2 regions of the Caproicibacterium lactatifermentans genome follow, and region 1 is predicted to be linked to the other one. Evidence: riboswitches for the same ligand, from Rfam matches in the RefSeq annotation. Region 1 holds a riboswitch; the other holds the start of a gene.
The links. Region 1 has a riboswitch for FMN ahead of GJQ69_RS08055 (ECF transporter S component). Riboswitches for the same ligand answer to the same signal wherever they lie in the genome.
Positions count from the first base shown of each region.

Region 2: it holds a riboswitch for FMN, as region 1 does, so the genes downstream of both, ribD (bifunctional diaminohydroxyphosphoribosylaminopyrimidine deaminase/5-amino-6-(5-phosphoribosylamino)uracil reductase RibD) here and GJQ69_RS08055 (ECF transporter S component) in region 1, are expected to answer to the same signal.

Region 1 is NZ_CP046051.1:1,636,935-1,644,924, reverse strand. It holds gene rpsG (30S ribosomal protein S7) at 1-71, shown strand, start outside; gene fusA (elongation factor G) at 108-2,225, shown strand; gene tuf (elongation factor Tu) at 2,321-3,523, shown strand; gene GJQ69_RS08060 (CapA family protein) at 3,632-4,888, shown strand; FMN riboswitch at 4,929-5,066, shown strand; gene GJQ69_RS08055 (ECF transporter S component) at 5,143-5,784, shown strand; SAM riboswitch class I at 5,914-6,023, shown strand; gene metK (methionine adenosyltransferase) at 6,117-7,298, shown strand; gene GJQ69_RS08045 (hypothetical protein) at 7,390-7,743, shown strand; gene recD2 (SF1B family DNA helicase RecD2) at 7,779-7,990, shown strand, end outside.
Region 2 is NZ_CP046051.1:855,263-863,252, forward strand. It holds gene GJQ69_RS04175 (bifunctional 3,4-dihydroxy-2-butanone-4-phosphate synthase/GTP cyclohydrolase II) at 1-1,048, opposite strand, end outside; gene GJQ69_RS04180 (riboflavin synthase) at 1,052-1,702, opposite strand; gene ribD (bifunctional diaminohydroxyphosphoribosylaminopyrimidine deaminase/5-amino-6-(5-phosphoribosylamino)uracil reductase RibD) at 1,702-2,790, opposite strand; FMN riboswitch at 2,967-3,082, opposite strand; gene GJQ69_RS04190 (glutamine--tRNA ligase/YqeY domain fusion protein) at 3,232-4,926, opposite strand; gene gltX (glutamate--tRNA ligase) at 5,003-6,475, opposite strand; gene GJQ69_RS04200 (acetyl-CoA C-acetyltransferase) at 7,196-7,990, shown strand, end outside.

The sequences.
Region 1 (7,990 bases):
CAGCCAAGAAGCGTGACGATACGCATAAGATGGCTGAGGCTAACCGCGCATTTGCTCATTACAGATGGTAATGCGGCAAGTTTGTGCCGAACGAATGGAGGAAAAGTATGCCTAGGCAGGTACCACTTGAAAAAACCCGTAATATCGGTATCATGGCACACATCGATGCCGGTAAAACGACTACGACCGAGCGTATCCTGTACTACACCGGTATTAACCATAAAATTGGTGAGGTACATGACGGCGCGGCCACAATGGACTGGATGGCTGAGGAACAGGAACGTGGTATTACCATTACTTCTGCTGCTACCACCTGTTTCTGGACCCACAGCAAATATTTTAACGAACCTGAAAAGAACAAAGATTATCGTATCAATATTATTGATACTCCCGGCCATGTTGACTTTACGGTTGAGGTGGAACGTTCCCTGCGTGTGCTGGACGGCTCTGTAACCGTTTTCTGTGCAAAGGGCGGCGTTGAGCCTCAGTCCGAAACCGTGTGGCGCCAGGCAGAACAATTTGGCGTGCCGCGCATGGCTTATGTCAACAAGATGGATATCATGGGCGCTAACTTCTACAGAGTTATCGACATGATGAAGGACCGTCTGCACTGTCACCCGGTGCCGATTCAGCTGCCAATTGGCGCTGAGGATACTTTCCATGGCATTATCGACCTGGTCACCATGAAGGCAGATGTCTATTATGATGATATGGGCAATGATATGCGTGTGGAAGAAATCCCTGCGGATATGCTTGAAAAGGCAAAACAATACCACACCGAGCTGTTGGAAGCGGTCGCCGAGCAGGATGACGCACTGATGGAGAAATATCTCTCCGGTGAAGAACTGACCCACGATGAAATCGTTTCTACACTGCGTAAAGCAACCATTGCCAACAAGCTGGTTCCGGTCACCTGTGGTACTTCTTACCGCAATAAGGGCGTACAGAAACTGCTGGATGCTATTATTGACTATATGCCGGCACCAACTGATGTTCCGGCTATCCGCGGCACCAATCCGGATACTGGTGAGGAAGAGGACCGCCATGCTTCTGATGATGAGCCTTTCTCTGCACTGGCGTTTAAGATTGCAACTGACCCGTTTGTCGGCAAACTGTGCTACTTCCGCGTTTACTCCGGTAAGCTGAACGCAGGCCAGACCGTGTATAACTCCACCAAGGACTGTGACGAACGTATTGGCCGTATCCTGCAGATGCACGCAAACCACCGTCAGGATTTGGAAACCGTGTATGCAGGTGATATCGCCGCTGCTATCGGTGTGAAAAACACTACGACCGGCGATACTCTGTGTGATGAAAAGCATCCGGTCGTGCTGGAATCCATGGACTTCCCGGACCCGGTTATCCGTGTTGCCATTGAGCCAAAGACAAAGGCTGGTCAGGAAAAGATGACTGTCGCTTTGGCAAAACTGGCTGAAGAAGACCCGACCTTTAAGGCTTATACCGATGAGGAAACCGGCCAGACCATTATCGCTGGCATGGGCGAACTTCATCTAGAAATCATTGTTGACCGCTTGATGCGTGAATTCCACGTGGAAGCGAATGTTGGCAAGCCGCAGGTCGCTTATAAAGAGACCGTTCGCAAGCCAGCTGATGTGGACTGCAAGTATGTTCGCCAGTCCGGTGGTAAAGGCCAGTACGGCCACGTTAAGATTCGTATATTCCCGAACCCCGGCAAGGGATACGAATTTGACAACGTCACCGTCGGCGGCTCTATCCCGAAGGAATATATCCCGGCTGTTGATACCGGTATCCAGGGTGCTATGCAGAGCGGCGTTGTCGCCGGCTACAATGTAGTCGATGTCAAGGTTGAGCTGTATGATGGTTCTTATCATGAAGTTGACTCCTCCGAGATGGCATTTAAGATTGCCGGTTCCATGGCATTTAAAGATGCTATGCGCAAGGCTGACCCGGTCATCATGGAGCCTGTCATGAAAGTTACCGTTACGGTTCCGGATGAGTATATGGGCGATGTTATCGGTGACCTGAACTCTCGCCGCGGCATGATTGGTGGCATGGATGCTATTAATGGTGCACAGCAGATTCATGCAATGGTCCCGCTGGCAGAGATGTTTGGCTATGCGACGGATATGCGTTCCAAAACGCAGGGTCGTGGCCAGTTCACCATGGAACCCGACCATTATGCCGAGGTACCGAAGAACATTTCTGAAAAGATTGTTTCCACTCGTACCAAGAAGGGCGAGTAAACGTAAATACTGCTTGATTTTTCCCTGTATTCTTGCTAAAATAAATTTGCGTTAAATAGGGAAACTGAACTGAAAAATAAAGGAGGATACTTCCAATGGCGAAGGAAAAATTCGACAGATCTAAGGCACACGTGAACATTGGTACCATCGGCCATGTTGACCATGGTAAAACAACCCTGACTGCTGCGATTACCAAGGTGCTTGCACTGAAAGGTGAAGCAAGCTTCAAGGATTATGCCAGCATCGATTCCGCTCCTGAAGAGCGTGAGCGCGGCATTACCATTAACACGGCTCATGTTGAGTACACCACAGATAAGCGTCACTACGCTCATGTTGACTGCCCCGGCCATGCTGACTATGTCAAGAACATGATTACCGGTGCTGCACAGATGGATGGTGCTATTCTGGTTGTTTCCGCTGCTGATGGCCCGATGCCGCAGACCCGTGAGCATATCCTGCTTGCCCGTCAGGTTGGTGTGCCTTATATCGTTGTCTATATGAACAAATGCGACCAGGTTGATGACCCTGAGTTGCTGGACCTTGTTGAAATGGAAATTCGTGACCTGCTCAACGAGTACGGCTTCCCGGGAGACACTACTCCAATCGTACGCGGTTCTGCACTGAAAGCTCTGGAGTGCGATTCCAAAGATATCAATGCACCGGAGTACAAGAGCATTGTTGACCTGATGAACATTGTCGATGACTACATCCCGACTCCTGACCGTAAGTCTGATCAGCCGTTCCTGATGCCTGTTGAAGACGTATTCACCATCACCGGCCGTGGTACTGTTGCTACTGGCCGTGTTGAGCGTGGTATGGCTAAAATCGGCGATGAAGTTGAAATCATCGGTCTGACTGATGAGCGTAAGAAGAGCGTTATCACCGGTCTGGAAATGTTCCGCAAAACTCTGGATTACGCAGAGGCTGGCGATAACATCGGTGCTCTGCTGCGTGGTATTCAGCGTGAAGACATCGAACGTGGACAGGTTATTGCAAAGCCTGGCACTATTCATCCGCATACCAAGTTCAGAGGTCAGGTTTATGTTCTGACTAAGGATGAAGGCGGCCGCCATACTCCTTTCTTCAACAACTACCGTCCGCAGTTCTATTTCCGTACAACTGATGTCACCGGCGTTATCTCTCTGCCGGAAGGCACTGAGATGTGCATGCCTGGCGATAACGTTGAAATGTCCGTTGAACTGATTGCCCCAATCGCTATTGAAAAGGGCCTCCGCTTCTCCATTCGTGAAGGCGGTCATACCGTTGGTTCCGGCGTTGTTTCCGACATCTGTGACTAATTTGTCTTTTACGGGTCCTGCCCTTTTGGGCAGGACCTTTTTTATTGCTTATTTTTGTTTTTCTGCTATACTTAGATACAATACAGCAGGAAAACAGGAGGAATGTGTATGCAAAAAGATAATCATGGTACACCACATCCAAAACACCGTTCCAGACGGTATCGTATGATGCGTAACCGCATCATTATAGTAACGTCCAGCGTATTGGTAATCTGCCTGCTGACAATGGGATTGGCTGCCCTTCTGCAGAACCTGCACCCCAAGACAGCAGCATCTTCGGGCAGCGGTTCCTCTGTTAGTGCATCATCTGCGAAGGCAGAAACAAAATCGTCACAAATTACCATTCTCGGTACAGGCGATGACTTGATTCACAGTTCCATTTATAAATCCTGCGCTACTTCTAGCGGCGGATACGATTTCCGTCCGGTCTATAAGCAAATCAAATCAAATGTTTCAGCGGCAAATGTCGCTTTTGTCAATCAGGAAACAGTCATGGCACCATCTGTTGGGGCACTGTCCGGCTATCCGTGCTTTAATTCTCCCACACAAGTTGGCGACGCACTGGTAGATACCGGATTTGACGTTATCAGCCAAGGCAACAACCATATGCTGGATATGGGACAAAAGGGACTGCTGGCCACATTGGACTACTGGAAAAGTAAAAAAGGAATTCAGGTCGTTGGTGCCTATCGCAACCAGGCTGACCTTGACAATATCCGTATTGTGGAGAAAAACGGCATTAAAACAGCATGGATTGGTGTTGTGGAAATGACGAATGATATTTCGCTGCCGTCCGACAGCCCGATGAAGATTGTCTACACTTCCCAGCGCGATGAGATTAAAAAACTGATTACAAAGGCACGTTCTTTGGCAGATGTTGTTGTAGTTTCAGCCCATTGGGGGGAAGAAGACCAGTATACTCTTTCGGATACCGAGAAAAAGCTGGGACAAGATATGGTGGACTGGGGCGCGGACGTTATTTTAGGAAATCACCCGCATGTTTTGCAGCAGCTGACCACGCTGACACGCAAAAGTGACGGTGCGGTGTGTCCAGTCATGTACGCGTTCGGCAACCTGATTTCCACGCAGCGCAAATCCCAAAATCTGGTCAGCGGCCAGCTGACAGTAACCTATAAAAAAGATGAAAAGGGAAAAGTCACATTCTCCGGCATGAAATTTAAGCCTTCAGTTACGTACTACGAGGCGGGCGGACAAAATGTCCATGTTGTCATGCTGAAAGACTTTTCAAATGCCATGGCGCAGAAGAGCCGGACATGGGAAATCACCAGCGGTGAATTTACACCGAATTATGCGAAAAAGGTCGTTAATAAGAGTATTCCACAAAAATATCAGGATTGGACTTGACAATTCCTGCAAATATTCATATACTTAGTAATAGAATTGAATAATTCTTCGGGGCGGGGTGTGATTCCCCACCGGCGGTGATGCAGCAGATGCTGTTAGCCCGCGAGCGGTCGTCAAACCGCAAGATTCTGGTGAGATTCCGGAGCCGACGGTATAGTCCGGATGGTAGAAGATATGGAAAGAACTGCGCCCCTGTGCCGTTTTGTGCACTGGGGCGCTTTTTAAATCCATTCCATGTCTCAAAAGGAGAAATTATGGCGACACAAACGCAAGCTACTACCCTGAAAAAAACAGCAAAATTGACCAGCACACGCAGCATTGCCGTCATTGGCATTTTAGGGGCGCTGTCAGCCGTTGTTATGGCGTTCGAGTTCCCGCTGCCGTTCCTTCCGGCGTTTTACAAATTGGACTTCAGTGAAGTTCCGGTACTGTTGGGTGGTTTTGCACTTGGCCCCGCTGCTGCAGCCGTGATAGAAGCCATGAAAGTTATTCTGCATATGCTGATTGGCGGCGGCTCACAGACAGCCGGCATTGGTGAACTGGCGAACTTTATCATTGGATGCTCACTGGTCGTACCGGCAGCTCTCATTTACCGCTACCATAAAGCACGGAAAACAGCGGTTGTCGGCATGGGTGTCGGCACAGTGCTGATGGCAGTTGTCGGCGGACTGATGAACGCATTCCTGCTGCTGCCGATTTACGCAGCCGCTTTCCATATGCCGCTGAATGCTATTATCGGGATGGGCACAAAAATCAACGCGAGCATCAACAACATGACAACATTCGTTTTGTTCGCTACAACACCGCTGAACCTGATTAAGGCGGTATTGGTGTCCATTATTACATTTGCGCTGTACAAATATGTCAGCCCGGTGCTGCATGGCCGCAGGCGCTGAAATACAGAAAATTCTTTTTAGGTAAAAACAGGAGTTTGTCGCTTTTTTAGACAAATTCCTGTTTTTGTTTATTTACGCTGTCGGGCGGCTATGCTATACTAGCAGGCGTAAACAAAAACTACATATCACCCCTTATCAAGAGTGGCGGAGGGAACAGGCCCGATGATGTCCGGCAACCCGCGCAGCCCGTTTTGGCTGGGTAGGGTGCCAAATCCTGCGGTGAAGCCGATAGATGAGGTATCGAGAGATAAACGCTGTCCGCATTTCACCGGGCTGCGTTTTTTTGTTAGTCCGCCGCAGATAGGGGGAATTTACACAGGAGGCTTTTTTCTATGGCAAAGCATTTCTTTACATCTGAATCCGTTACCGAAGGGCACCCCGACAAGGTCTGTGACCAGATTGCAGATGCCATTCTGGATGATATTATTGCCAAAGACCCGCAGGCACATGTTGCCTGTGAAGTAACAGCCTGTACGGGTATTGTGCACGTTATGGGCGAAATTTCCACGGAGTGCTATGTGGACATTCCCGCTACCGTACGCCGTGTTGTTAACGAGATTGGTTACAACAATCCGGCTTATGGTTTTGACGGCGACACCTGCGGCGTGCTGACCTCCATTGATGCACAGTCCCCGGATATTGCAATGGGTGTTGACCAGTCCTATGAAGTAAAAAATGGCGCTTCCGATGCGGATGACCTCATTGGTGCGGGCGACCAAGGTATGATGTTTGGCTATGCCTGTGACGAAACGAAGGAAAAAATGCCGCTTGCCATTTCTTTGGCACACAAGCTGGCAAAGAAGCTGGCCGCTGTGCGTAAAGATGGCAGTATTTCATATCTGCGTCCAGATGGAAAAACACAGGTTACCGTTGAATATGACGGGGACACACCGGTGCGTGTGGATGCAGTGGTTCTTTCTACACAGCATGACCCGGATGTCACACTGGAACAGATTCGGAAAGATATGATTGAAAAGGTCATTAAGGCGACAATTCCAGCAAAATGGCTGGATGAAAATACAAAGTATTACGTCAATCCGACCGGCCGTTTTGTTATCGGCGGCCCGGTCGGCGACTCCGGACTGACTGGCCGCAAGATTATTGTGGATACCTACGGCGGATATGGCCGTCACGGCGGCGGTGCTTTCTCCGGCAAGGACCCGACGAAGGTTGACCGCTCAGCAGCATATGCTGCACGCTGGGTGGCAAAGAATATCGTTGCCGCCGGTCTGGCAAAGCGCTGCGAGGTACAGCTGGCCTACGCAATTGGTGTGGCGCATCCGGTATCTATCATGGTAGAAACATTCGGTACTTCTTCCTATACCAATGAGCAGCTGGCTGCGGCGGTCGAAAAAGTCTTTGACCTGCGTCCGGCAGCGATTATCCGTACACTGGACCTGCGTAAGCCGATTTACTGCAAGCTGGCAAGCTATGGCCAGATGGGCCGTGAGGACCTCGGCGTTTCGTGGGAAAAGACTAACCGTGCGGACGAGTTGAAGAAAGCGCTGGTCTAAAGGTTCCCATTCGTTAAAAATATTCTGCTGTGCCAAAATAAAGTGCGCAGTCCATCACCTCTTTGCATATTCTGTAAAGAGGTGATTTTTTATGGGCGCAGGTCAGGTAATTATTATTTTGTTGGCTGTTCTGGGCCTGTGTGCCCTGATGCAGCTGATGTTGCATATGCTGTACCGCTCTGGCAAAGATTTTGGCACACTGGTACTGGTACTGCATCTTTCTGGGCACAGGGAAGATATTGAGTATGAGCTGCGCTGTGCCCGCGACCGCCTGCGTGAAACGGAAGGATTTGAGCAGAAGCGCCTGCTGTTGGTGGACGACGGCATGGACAGCGAGACACGGGAACTGTGCCGGTGCTTTCTGTACAAAACGCCGGGCGTATCCTACTGCAGCAGGGAGGAATTTGCAAATATGCAGGCATTGCAGTATACTGAAATAGATTAAGGAATGTCAATCCGGGGCCGGAGGTAGAAAGAGAAATGGAAGCGCAGACGCTGCTGGAAATGACGGGTACGGTTGAACATATTACGTTTCGCAATGAGTGCAACGGGTACACCGTACTGGAACTGAACAACGGGGAAGAGCTGGTGACAGTGGTCGGTTCCATGCCTACAGCGGAGCCGGGAGATGAGCTTCATGTAGTGGGACAGTGGACGGAGCACCCCTCCTTTGGCAGGCAGTTCAGTGCCAG
Region 2 (7,990 bases), 780 kb from region 1:
GGCGCAACGTCTTTGCGCCGAGGTCCTGCAGGATTTGCGCGCCGATATAGTATTCACGCAGGTCACTGGCAAAACCGAGGGCGAGGTTTGCCTCCACAGTATCCATACCTTGGTCCTGCAGTTCGTAGGCACGCAGCTTGTTGATAAGGCCAATACCGCGTCCTTCCTGCCGCATATACAGAAGAATACCGCGGCCTTCCTGCTCAATCATCTGCATGGCGGCGGCCAGCTGCTGGCCACAGTCACAGCGGGCCGAACCAAAGGCATCTCCGGTCAGGCACTCGGAATGAACGCGGCACAGCAGGTTCTTGCCGTCGCCAATGTCACCCTTTACCAGCGCCACATGATGTTCTCCATTTAATTCATTGACATAGCCGTAGGCTACAAAGTTGCCGTACTTAGTGGGCAGTTTTGCCTTTGCAACGCACTCAACCAACTTATCGTGCTTTTTGCGGTAGTCCTGCAGTGCTTTAATGGTAATAAATTTAATGCCCCATTTTTGTGCCATTTTCTTCAGTTCGGCGGTACGCATCATGGTGCCGTCCTCACGCATAATTTCACAGCACAAGCCGCACTGTTTCAGGCCAGCAAGGCGCAGCAGGTCTACGGTTGCTTCCGTGTGACCGCTGCGTTCCAGCACGCCGCCTTTTTTGGCACGCAGCGGGAACATATGGCCTGGGCGGCGGAAGTCTTCCGGATGAACATCGTCTTCCACACATTTGCGGGCAGTTATGCCACGCTCCTCGGCAGAAATACCGGTGGTGGTGCTGACATGGTCAATGGACACTGTGAAAGCGGTTTCATGGTTGTCGGTGTTGTTGCTGACCATCTGCGGCAGCAGCAGTTTATCGCATATCTCGTTGCTCATGGGCATACAGATGAGCCCTTTGGCATGAGAAGCCATAAAATTCACGTTTTCAGTTGTCGCAAACTGGGCTGCACAAATTAGATCACCCTCGTTTTCCCGGTCCGGGTCGTCTGTGGCTAAGATAAGCTTTCCCTGTTTCAAATCTTCCAGTGCTTCTTCAATCGTGCTGAACTCAAACATACGTTAATCCTCCATTCTGTATTTCAAATCCTGGTAAACTATATTTTTGTGGGAGTGGTTGGGTGGGGAAAGGTTCAAAAATTTTTCTGTATACTTCCCGATGATATCGGTTTCCAAATTAACGGTACTGCCGCGCCGCAGGTACTGCAGCGTCGTATGTGCCGTTGTAAAAGGAATGACGGAAATGGAAAAATCAGTGCCTGTCACATTGGCTACGGTCAGGCTGATACCGTCCACGGTGATGGAACCTTTCTCCACAATATACCGCAGAAGCTCGTTCCCAGCACGAATGGTGTACCAGACAGCGTTGTCGTCACGGGATACAGAAGTTACTGTTCCGGTGCCATCCACATGGCCTGTCACCAAGTGCCCGCCGAAGCGTCCGTTTGCAGCCATGGCACGTTCCAGATTAACTGGACTGCCGTGATGCAGCAGATGGAAAGAAGTGCGGTTCATGGTTTCATGTACAGCGTCTGCCGTAAAGGTGGTAGGGGACAGGGCGGTTACGGTCAGACAAACGCCGTTTACTGCAATGCTGTCGCCCAGATGGCTGCCCTGCAGCACTTTGTCTGCGCGGATTGTCAGGGATGCGGAAGCGGCACCCTGTCGGATAGCCTGTACAGTACCCACTTCTTCAATGATTCCTGTAAACATCACAGCACCCGGCTTTCCAGCAGCAGGTCATCACCCAGACGGGTAATCGTGGGCGGGGAGAGACGGACGGCGTCCTGCGGTGAAGCAGCGCCCGTACCGCCAATGGGGGATTTTGCGGCGGCACCGCCGAAAAGCTTTGGCGCGATATATGCCTGTACTTTCTCTATGATGCCGCTTTGCAGGGCGGACCAATTTAGTTCCGCACCGCCCTCTACAATAACGCTGTCCAATTTTCGTCGACCCAGCTCCTGCATCAGCTGGGCAAGGTCCACATGACTGTTTTTTTTCGGTATCTGTAAGATTTCACACCCGGCTTTGCGATAGGGCTCCTGTCGTTGCGTGTCCGCACAGCAGGTTGCCAGCAGTGTGGGGACCTGACCGGCTGTTGTCACCACCTTTGCGGTGAGCGGTGTGCGCAGATGTGTATCACAGATGACGCGCACTGGATTTTGTCCGCCCTCCGGCAGTCGGCAGGTCAGCAGTGGGTCGTCCGCCAGCACAGTGCCGACACCCACTAAAATGACCGTATAGCGGTTCCGGTCCCGATGAACCTGCTCGCGGGCTTCTTCTCCAGTAATCCACTTGGAAAGGCTGGTCGCAGTTGCTATTTTTCCGTCCATAGTCATGGCATACTTTAAAATACCATAAGGAACATGATGTTGAATGAAATAGAAAAATGGTTCGTTGAGCTGGTTACATTCTTCCCGAAGGACGCCTTCCGTTACCGAAATGCCGTGTTCCCGCAGAATGCGCACACCCTTTCCGCCTACCAACGGGTTCGGGTCAGGGGAGCCGACCACCACGCGGCGAATGCCGTTTTGAATAACCGCGTCCGTACAGGGTGGTGTTTTGCCCCAGTGACAGCAGGGTTCCAGTGTGACATAAAGGGTTGCGCCGCTGGCCAATTCTGTGCAGTCAGCCAGCGCGTTGCGCTCGGCGTGCAGCCCGCCGTACTTTTGGTGGAATCCCTGCCCAATGATGCGCCCGTCTTTTACAATAACGGCGCCGACCATTGGGTTCGGGTCCACTTTTCCACTGCCTTTTTTGGCAAGGGAAAGGGCCAAACGCATATACGCTTCATCCGTCATGAAAAATCACCTCATGTATAAAAATGCCCTGAATAGAATTGACCATTCAGGGTATGACAGTTTTTGACGGCGTGCAAGGATATCCTGCTGCGGCACATACAAAAAAGTCCTGGAATGACAGCGCATTCCAGGACAAATAAACGTATGAAATACAGGCAGACCTATTTTCACACAGCTTTACTCTTCTTTTATTCAGACTTTTACTGCCGGCTTTGGAATTTCACCAAATCATGCCTTGCGGCTCGTGGGCTTTACCACCGATAGGGAATTGCACCCTGCCCTGAAGATTTTACCTATTCAGTTTGTTGAACTATGTTATAGTATAGACAATCTTTGTGAAAATGTCAATATAATTTTTTGAAAAAAGAATATAATTCCATAGGAATGTGCAAAAAGCGCCCCGAAAGCCACACAAAATCCGGCCGGGGCGCCAAAAGGATTTTATTTTTTACGCGGCTTAAAGCTGTCCTTCAAAGAAACAGAACGGTTAAAGACCATGTGCTGCGGGGTGGAATCCTTATCAAAGCAGAAATATCCCTCCCGCATAAACTGGAACGGTGTCTTTGCGTCTGCCTGCTGCAGGGTGGGTTCCACTTTGCAGTTCGGCAGTACTTCCAGAGAAGACGGATTCAAAACTTTTAAGAAGTCGTCCTCCTGTTCCGGCTCCGGTACTGTAAACAGGCTGCCGTACAGGTGGATTTCCGCATCGGCACAGTTTTTAGCATCTACCCAGTGGATTGTGCCGCGCACCTTGCGGCCGTCCGGCGTATCTCCGCCGCGGGTAGCAGGGTCATACTCAGCATATACGGTTGTAACGCTGCCGTCTTCCGCCTTTTCACAGCCGGTGCAGCGCACAATGTAGGCGGCCTTCAAACGAACTTCATTCCCAGGGAAAAGCCGGCGATAACCTTTAACCGGCATTTCCAGAAAATCGCCCGCTTCTATCCACAACTCACGGGAAAACGTAACAGTATGGGAGCCATCCTGCGGACGCTCCGGGTTATTTTCCATCTCAAAGGTTTCCGTTTTGTCGGCAGGGTAGTTAGTCAGCACCAGCTTAATCGGGTGCAGAACCGCCATGGTGCGCTGTGCCGTTTGGTTCAGGTCTTCACGCAGGCAGTGTTCCAGGAAACCATACTCTACAGTGGAATTTACCTTAGAAACGCCGATGCGTTCGCAGAAAGTGCGAATAGAGGCCGGCGTAAAGCCACGGCGGCGCAGGCCGCACAGGGTGGGCATACGGGGGTCGTCCCAGCCGGTTACATAGTTGCCCTCCACTAGCTTGCGCAGTTTACGCTTGCTCATAACGGTATTATTAATGCCCAGACGGGCAAACTCAATCTGACGCGGTTTTGCCGGCAGGTCGATGTTGTTAATCACCCATTCGTACAATGGACGGTGGTCCTCAAACTCCAGTGTGCACAGGGAGTGGGTGATGCCCTCAATGGCGTCCTCAATCGGGTGGGCAAAGTCATACATGGGGTAAATGCACCACTTGCCGCCGGTGCGGTGGTGGGGCATATGGTTGATGCGGTACAGCACAGGATCACGCAGGTTAAAGTTGCCGGAGGTGAGGTCGATTTTTGCGCGCAGTGTCATACGGCCGTCCTCAAACTCGCCGGCCTTCATGCGGGCAAACAGGTCCAGATTCTCCGCTGTTGGGCGGTCCCGGTATGGGCTGACTGCTGGATGTGTCAAGTCACCGCGGTTTTCGTGCATCTGCTCCGGTGTCAGTTCACACACATAGGCGAGACTCTTTTGAATCAGCTTAACGGCCAGTTCATACATCGTGTCAAAGTAGTCGGAAGCATAATGGAAGCGGCTGCCCCAATCAAAGCCAAGCCAGTGGATATCCTCCTGAATAGCGTTGACATATTCGGTGCCCTCTTTGGTCGGGTTGGTGTCATCCATGCGCAGGTTGCACAGACCGCAAAATTTTTCTGCGGTGCCGAAATCCACGCAAATCGCTTTGGCATGACCAATATGCAGATAGCCGTTCGGTTCCGGCGGAAAGCGGGTGTGTACACGCTGTCCGGCAAAGCGGCCGTTTTTTGCAATGTCTTCTGTAATAAAGGTATGAATGAAATTGCCGCTGCCTGTTTCTTCGGCAGGGCGGGTTTCATTGGTTTCACTCATGAAAGTTCCTCCTGTATTTTGCCCGCCTGTCCATTATTTTTATATACTTATATAGGATAGGCAGTTTGCTGTAAAATCAAGCAGTCGTTTTTGCCGCTTCTGCTTTTTCAAAGCCGGCCTGCAGCCGCCGCAAAGATTCTTCCTTTCCCAGCAGGGAGAGAATCTCCATGGCACCGCCGGGGGTTACCTTTTGACCGGCCGCCGCGATGCGCACAGGCCACAGCAGAGTACCATTCTTTACACCCAGTGTTTTGGCAAGCTTCAGCAGGTTGCTGTGCAGGGAATCCACACTCCAGTCAGAAAGGGCAGTCAGGTCCTCCAGTGCGGCCTTCAGCATAACGGGGGCGTTGTCCATGGTTGCTTTGCTCTTTTTGTTGATGAACAGGTCAGCATCATACTGCGGCAGTTCTTTGAAGAAAGCAAGCATTCCTGGAATCTCCGGCAGCCGAGTCACACGCGGCTGCAGCATATCCGCCAGAATGGTCCAGTCCTTTTCAGCATCTCCGAATACCTCGCGGAAGTAAGGCATGGATTTCTGAATAAAGGTTTCTTTTGGCATTTTCTTAATATACTCGCCGTTCATCCACGCAAGCTTGTCATAATCAAAGATAGCCGGACTTTTGCTGATACCGTCAATGCAGAACGCTTTTTCCAGTTCGGGAAGGGTAAACAGTTCCTGCGTGTCCTTTGGAGCCCAGCCGAGCAGAGCAATATAATTGATGATTGCCTTCGGCAAGTAGCCTTCTTTGACCAAATCGGCAAAACCGGTGGAGCCATGGCGCTTAGAAAGCTTGCTGGTGCTACCGTCCGGGTTGTGGCCCATAATCAGCGGCAGATGGATATATGTTGGCACCTGCCAGCCAAAGGCTTCATACAGCAGATTGTACTTTGGTGTACTAGTCAGGTATTCACAGCCGCGCACCACATGCGTAATGTGCATCAGGTGGTCGTCAATGACATTGGCAAAGTTGTAGGTCGGGTATCCGTCTGACTTAATTAGAATCTGGTCCTCCAGCTCGCTGTTCTCAATGGTGATGGTGCCAAACACGCTGTCCGTAAAGGAGGTGCTGCCTTCCAGCGGCATTTTCTGTCGAATGACCCATGGCTTGCCGGACTGCAGGAGCTGCTGCACTTCTGCCTGGGGCAGGTTGCGGCAGTGGCGGTCATAGCCGCCCAGACCGTTTTCATCATGCAGGGTAGCCAGACGTTCTTTGCTGCAGAAACAGTAGTATGCTTTTCCTTCTTTTACTAGCTGCTGCGCATAGGGCAGGTAGATGTTTTTGCGCTGGCTTTGCACATAGGGACCGTAAGGGCCGCCGACGTCTGGGCCCTCGTCGTGCTGCAGGCCTACCTGCTGCAGTGTATGATAAATAACGTCCGTGGCACCTTCCACGAAACGTTCCTGGTCCGTGTCTTCTATCCGAAGAACGAAGGTGCCACCCTGTGACTTTGCAATCAGATATTCAAACAGGGCAGTGCGCAGGTTTCCCACGTGCATAAAACCAGTGGGGCTTGGTGCAAAGCGGGTCCTGACAGTCTGTTTTTCCATAAAAAATTACCCCTTTTCATGTACGTCTTTCTATTATACCGAAAAAGGACACACAGTGCAATCTTATATTTCAGCTATTTCGGCAGCTCTCAGGTACTTTTTCCTCTGGCAGATGCGGCATAGGAGAAAACACAAAACTTAGTCTGTTTACCGCAGAAAAATGCGGATATTTTCATTTTTGTAATCAGGAAGTGGTCCTGCCTATAACCTGCCTATAAAAAGGTAGGACCTTTACGTATTCCAAAACAAGGGACAGGCGGCTTTCTGTGCCAGCCGGCAAAAAAACAATGCCAAAAAGGCAAAAGAGCACGAAATCCAACTTCTCATACAGATAAATTGTGTAAATGCCTAAAAATAAATCGTTCTTATAGAAAAATTACACAAGTGGTCGGACTTTCTCTTAAAAAAAGCAAATAAAAAGATATTGTTTCTGATTATTTATTAAAAATTTTAGAACTTTTTTAAAAATACGGGACAGAATGAAGAAAATATGATATAGTAAGCAATAAGCATTTAGACGAAAGCCGGGGGACCGAATGCGTAATTTTCGTGAAAACTTTGTAAAAAGTTTGCTAAAACTTTAACAAAATCCTTGCATTCGGCATCCGTTTGTGATATATTTAACTTGTGTTAAGAAGCTGCGTTGCCGAACCCGTAAATCGGGCGGCCAAACCAGCCTATTATAAAGCAAAGCCATATAAATGAATGGAGGAAACAAAGATGTCTAGAAAAATCGTATTAGCAGGTGCCTGCCGTACGCCTATCGGAAAAATGGGCGGCATGTTCGTGAATACCTACACCCCTGAACTGGCTACTATCGTAGTTAAGGAAGCTCTGAAGCGTTCCGGTGTTCCAGCAGAGGCTGTTGATGAAGTTATCCTGGGCTGCGTGTTCCAGGGCGGCATCGGCCAGAACGTTGCCCGTCAGGCTGCTGTTTATGCAGGTATCCCGATTAGCACTCCTGCTTTCACACTGAACAACCTGTGCGGCTCCGGTCTGAAGAGCATCAACGTTGCTGCAGGCCTCATTCAGGCTGGCCAGGCTGACATTATTGTCGCCGGCGGCGCTGAGAACATGTCCAACGCTCCTTATCTGCTGAAAAAAGCACGTTTTGGCTATCGCCTGAACGACGGTGTTCTCATTGACTCCATGCAGAACGATGGTCTGTGGGATACTTTCCATCATTATCCTATGGGCATCACTGCTGAAAATGTTGCTGAGAAGTATGGTATCACCCGTGAGATGCAGGATGAATTCTCCGCAAACAGCCAGCAGAAGTGCCAGAAGGCTCTTGCTGCCGGCAAGTTCAACGATGAAATCGTTCCGGTCGAAGTCAAGCAGAGAAAGAAGACCGTTCTGATTGACAAGGATGAAGCCCCGCGTGCTGGCATTACTGCTGAAAGCATTTCCGGTTTGAAACCTTGCTTCAAAGAGGGCGGCACTGTTACCGCTGCTAACTCCTCCGGCATCAACGATGCAGCTTCCGCTGTTGTCGTAATGACAGAAGAAAAGGCC